DNA from 2 places in the Marinobacter lacisalsi genome. Region 1 is predicted to be linked to the other one. Evidence: predicted binding sites of a transcription regulator. Region 1 holds the regulator's gene; the other holds the start of a gene.

Region 1 (2,851 bases):
GAGCTGGCTGGTCGCCACCTGGTGTTGATTGACACCGCCGGGTTATCCGGCGCCGATCCCGGGTGTCAGGAGCAGTTGCGTGAGCTGTCGCAAAGCCGCCACCCGGTGCGTCCACACCTGGTGGTGCCGGCGACAAGCCAGCCGCGCATCATGAAATCCATGTGGCATTGCTATAAAATGGCCAGTCTCGCAGGTTGCATCATGACCAAGCTGGATGAAGCCCTGACCCTGGGTGAAGTACTTGGTTTCGCGCTGGAGACCGCGCTGCCGGTGTCCTGGGTAACGGATGGCCAGAAGATCCCCCAGGATCTGCATCCTGCCAATTCGGCATCGCTGGTTCGTCTGGGCGTTGAGCGCTTGCGCGATGCACGCAAACAGCAGACCATGGCAGAAGGTGCCTGAGGTCCCACTGCCCGGCGCTGACCGGCGTGGTCCCTGGCACTGCAGAACAAGACAGTTAACGACAAGAACCTTGGCGGGAAACAAGAACCTCTATGAGCAGACCACATCCGGTTCAGGTTATCGCAGTCACCGGTGGCAAGGGTGGCGTGGGCAAAAGCAACGTCTCGGTGAATCTCGGGATCGCCCTGTCACAGATGGGCCGCCGTGTTGTCCTGCTGGATGCGGACCTGGGGCTGGCCAACATCGATGTGCTACTTGGCATCACCGCCAGCCACAATCTTTCCGACGTGTTGTCCGGGGAATGCGATCTCCGTGATGTACTGATCAATGGCCCGGGCGGCATCAAGATTGTCCCCGCCTCCTCCGGCACCCAGCGCATGACCCAGCTGTCACCCATGGAGCATGCGGGCCTGATCAACGCCTTCAGCGAGCTGGGTGATCAGATCGACGTGCTGATTGTGGATACCGCTGCCGGCATTTCCGAAGGCGTGGTCAGTTTCCTGCGAGCCTCCCAGGAACTGTTGCTGGTTGTCTGTGACGAACCGACCTCCATCACCGACGCCTACGCCCTGATCAAGCTGATGAACCGCGACTATGGCGTCAACCGCTTCCGTATCCTTGCCAATCAGGTCCGCAACGAACAGGAAGGCAAACATCTGTTCGGTAAACTGACCCGGGTCACCGAGCGCTTCCTGGATGTTGCACTACAATATGTAGGCATGGTTCCTTACGATGAGGCAGTGCGCAAGGCGGTTCAGCGGCAGCGCGCCGTGCTGGACGCCTACCCCAGGGCAAAGGCCTCGCTGGCCATCAAGGCGCTGGCGGAACAGGTCGACAGCTGGCCGCTACCTTCATCCCCCCGGGGGCATCTGGAGTTCTTCGTGGAGCGCCTGGTAAGCACAAACGCCTGATCCAATCCTGTTGTATGGGTTAACCGGATACATGACATTGGCCAGAAGTCTCGGAATCTATCATCAAACCGGTCGGCGCGATGCCCATCAACTGGTGGAGCAGCATGCGCCGCTGGTCAAGAAAATCGCCCTGCACCTGATGGCCCGGCTACCGGACTCGGTACAGCTCGAGGACCTGATGCAGGCTGGCATGATGGGCCTGCTCGAAGCCGCCGCCAAGTACCAGTCGGACCGGGGCGCCTCCTTTGAGACCTATGCCGGCATCCGCATTCGCGGTGCTATTGTCGATGAAATCCGCAAGGGTGACTGGGTACCGCGTTCCGTCCATCGCAATGCCCGCCGGGTGTCCGCCGCCATCAAGATGGTGGAGGACCGGGAAGGTCGGGAAGCCCTGGATCACGAGGTGGCGGACGAGCTGGGAATGACGTTGTCCGCTTACCATGCCTGCCTCAGTGATGCCAATTCCGGACGACTTTTTTCCCTGGATGAACTCAATGAATCCGGAGACCTGCCGATACACGAACAGGAAGCTTCGGATAATCCCCTGGACGAGGTTTCGGGTGCCGCTTTCCGGCGTAATCTGGCAGCCGCCATCGAGGAACTGCCGGAGCGTGAGAAGCTGGTCCTCGGCCTGTATTACCAGGAAGAGCTGAACCTGAAGGAGATTGGCGCGGTACTGGGCGTCAGTGAGAGCCGGGTCAGCCAGATCCACAGCCAGGCCGCGTTGCGGTTGCGGGGGCGCCTTTCAGAATGGCAGGCATCTGACGCCGGAACACAGTAGCGTGCCCCTTAACAGGTTGCTGAACGACTGAGCAAGCTGACGGCACAAGCCGCAGAGCGGAATGTCGCGCGATAACACATTGAAACGGTAAGCAACGCTGAGGCTGCTAGAATGACGCCATCAGCCGGGAAACCGGCGGCGGTAAAGCGGTGTCATCCGTGTTTTCCAGGTCCGTGACGATTCGGGCCCGGCCATTATTCCAGCGACGACCAACTGGAGGTCCCATTGGACAAGAACATGAAAATTCTCATTGTGGACGATTTCTCCACAATGCGGCGGATTATCAAGAACCTGCTGCGTGACCTCGGGTTTACCAATACCGATGAGGCGGATGACGGTAATACGGCGCTGCCCATGCTTCGTTCCGGAAAGTACGACTTTCTGGTGACGGACTGGAACATGCCAGGCATGTCCGGGTTCGATCTCCTCAAGGAAGTTCGCGCCGACGAACAGCTCAAGGACCTGCCGATCCTGATGGTGACTGCGGAAGCCAAGCGCGACCAGATCGTCGCGGCTGCCCAGGCTGGGGTAAACGGTTATGTCGTCAAACCGTTCACGGCCGCTGTACTCAAGGAGAAGATCGAAAAGATCTTCGAGCGTATTGAGTAGAGCGCCAGAAGCGCTTTGAAACCTGAACAGACAGTCTGGATGTGCTCCCATGAGCGAAGACAAACAAAACGGCTCCCACCTGGATCCTGAAACCACCAGCCAGCTGAAAGAGCAGGCCAATGAGTTGGCGAAACAGGTCAATGCCGGT
Region 2 (2,851 bases), on a different contig from region 1:
TGCCGGGATTCATTGACTATGGGGTCGCCCGTCGTTTTCTTGTTCAGGTTCTTGTCGAACCCGCCACCCTGGACCATGAACCCGGGAATGACGCGGTGGAATACCGTGCCGTCGTAGAAGCCTTCTTCAACGTATTCCAGAAAGTTGGCGACGGTAAGCGGGGCAATGTCAGGGCGCAGGCGGACAGTGAATGCGCCTTCAGTGGTGGAAACCCGCACCTCAGGCAGGGTGTCGTTGTCATCGGAGCTGTCCTGGGCCTGGGCGGGAGCCACGACACCAAGCATGATCAATGCCGTTAGCAGCGGTCCGAGGACGCGAATCAGTTGAGTAGCGATAGTGCGGGTTGAGAGGCGATCCATGGCAGGCTCCATTCGATAAGTGACCGACTGGAGTCTACCAGAATCAGCAAGACCGGTGACCCGGTAACCGGCGAGATTACCAATTCTTCTACTTTGTTGTAGCTGGTAATACCGAGCCGCAAGAGCCGGGGAGCCCGGCCCGGAATCAGGCGCTGGCCAGGATATTGCGCTGGCCGACGGAGGTTTGCTGGCCACTCGCCCCGTAAAGCTTCTGCTGACCTGAACTGCCACGGAAGATATCCGTCAGTTTTGCCAGCCGGGCCTGCAGGTGACTGACCACTTTGCTGTTCTGCTGGTTGAGGGCGTGGCACTCAGCAAGGGTGGCCTGGGCGGATTCCCAGCGCTGGTAGAGCTCGGTAAGGCCTGCGCTGCGGATAAAGCGGGAGGGGTGGCCTTGATCCGGTCGAAATCCCATTTCCACCAGCAGGTGGACTTTCTGGCGGGCGCGGTCGCGGACCGCCGACAGGAGCGTGTTCTTTGTCTCTGTCAGCGGTTCAATACTGCGAACGTCGGCGTTGGCCAACAGGGTTTTTTCTTCCCCCAGCAGGGTTCTGAGCTGCTGGAGTTGGTCAAGATCCTGGTCGAGAAGACCCTGGAGTTTGTCTACGGCGGACATGGTTTACCTCACCCAAAAATGCTTTCATCCATCTCAAGCATTTTCTGGGCCACTTTCTCGGCATCCACCTTGTAGGAGCCATCTGCCAGCGCTGCGCGGATCTGTTCCACGCGGCTGTCATCCACTTCCGGATAGCTCTCCAGTTTATCTCCCATCTGCCTGAGCTCCTTGGCCTGCCTGCTCAGGTTGACGTTCTCCCCACGGGCCGCCGGTGCCTGCCGTGACGCCTGTTCGGTCGAGGCCGACTGGTTTCCACTTTTGGCGTTCGGTGCCTTGTCGGTGCTGGTTGTGGGGGAGTTAACCTGGTTGTTGCCAATCCCGTTAAAGTTAACTGCCATGACGATACCTTCTCTGCAATGTGCCGCTCCGTGGCGGGCGAAATTTGATTCTTACCCGTTTATCGACGGGTCGGGCCCTTTCTTGAGTAAAACTTTGTTCATCTTTCTGTAGCGGAGTGACACTGTTCACTCTCCGCCTCTTAAAGGGGCTGCCGACGGCAATGGTTTGCCGTTACTGGCAGGCCCTTGCCGATCATTACATGGCTATTTCCACTTGCCCGGGGGCGACCACCCGGGCACGTACCGTGCGGGCAGACGACAGGTTCTCCACCCGTACCTGCTCACCGACCCGGGCATTGCCCAGTGCCTTGCCCCGCGTACGGACGGCGAAAGCCTTGCTGCGTGCGGTAATCATAACATGGTCACCGCGGGACACGGCATCGGGGCTGGTCACAAGGTGGGGGGTGAACGGCGTTCCGGCCCGGACCGGGCGCTTCAGTTCCAGCCCGATCAGATTCTCGGGGCGGGTAATGGTGCCCTGGCGGATGGCATTTACCACGATCCGCTCGGTGGTCACCATAGACTGGCTGATGCGGTCGCCACGGTTCAGCGGACGTGCCGCCACAAGGGCATCACCGTAGATATCCAGGGACACGGACAGGTACATGCGCCAGGGGCGTTCACCCTCGCAGGAAACCAGCAGCGACGGCTGCGTACTCTGCATCGGGTCACTGCTGAATTCCACGGCAATCTGGTCGTCGTCACAGGGTGCCAGTGACAGTCTGGGGTCCAGGCTGCCAAGCGCGTATTCCGCCTCCAGACCTTGCGACTCAAGCTCCCCGGCGTAGCGCTCCATGAACGCGCGGCCGGCGCCGACGATGTCGTCCGGGCCGGTTTGTGCTGCCGCAAGGGCGGTCGTGGTCCCCTGGATAACGATAAGCACGAGTGGCAGAAGTATGCGCATTGAGCCGGCTTTGTCCTATGCTGTCTGAAAAGGTGTCAGGAAACGTGATCGGCGGCCGGGCCAATCCGGTCATCAAAAACTCTAAACTTTCCCGGATACCAGCCGTTACACACGCTAGCCGCAAGCAACGCTACAATGTGTAGGCAGTGCATGTGTCAGGCTGGCGCGTCGGGTTTCTGACGCTTTAACCACGTTCTGACCAGTCAATCATAATGAAGCAACTACCGTGCCGTTCCCGGATCTGCCGACGGACACAAGCCGGTAAGCTGCCATAACCATTTTCGGGAGTTTCAAATGGCAGGCGTCCTTGACAGTGTTAACCAACGCACCCAGCTGGTAGGGGAAAACCGCCTGGAGTTGCTGCTGTTCCGGCTACAGGGCAGGCAGCTCTATGGCATCAACGTGTTCAAGGTCAAGGAAGTGCTGCAGTGCCCCAGACTGACCTCCATTCCCAACAGTCGGTCCATGGTGCGGGGCGTGGCCCATATCCGTGGTGAAACCATTCCCATCATCGACCTGTCCATGGCCATCCGGGGCCCGGCACTGCCCGCGGATCAGATTGCGACCAGCTTTGTGATCATTACCGAATACAATCGCCGCACCCAGGGCTTCCTCGTCTCCGGTGTTGATCGTA

The links. Region 1 encodes FliA, which starts transcription of late flagellar genes. Its sites were predicted from a motif close to CTAAAGTTTNNNNNNNNNNNGCCGNTAA; they were not measured.
Region 2: flgM (flagellar biosynthesis anti-sigma factor FlgM) is a predicted target of FliA. The motif match lies at 1,373-1,400, and genes of this name have one in related genera.

What each region holds. Positions count from the first base shown of each region.
Region 1 is NZ_JBHSDI010000010.1:13,043-15,893, forward strand. Features, by position in the region: gene flhF (flagellar biosynthesis protein FlhF) at 1-402, shown strand, start outside; gene ACFOZ5_RS05950 (MinD/ParA family protein) at 495-1,313, shown strand; gene ACFOZ5_RS05955 (RNA polymerase sigma factor FliA) at 1,345-2,094, shown strand; gene cheY (chemotaxis response regulator CheY) at 2,320-2,703, shown strand; gene ACFOZ5_RS05965 (protein phosphatase CheZ) at 2,753-2,851, shown strand, end outside.
Region 2 is NZ_JBHSDI010000011.1:104,735-107,585, forward strand. Features, by position in the region: gene ACFOZ5_RS07915 (peptidylprolyl isomerase) at 1-359, opposite strand, end outside; gene ACFOZ5_RS07920 (flagella synthesis protein FlgN) at 505-975, opposite strand; gene flgM (flagellar biosynthesis anti-sigma factor FlgM) at 984-1,313, opposite strand; gene flgA (flagellar basal body P-ring formation chaperone FlgA) at 1,510-2,217, opposite strand; gene ACFOZ5_RS07935 (chemotaxis protein CheV) at 2,512-2,851, shown strand, end outside.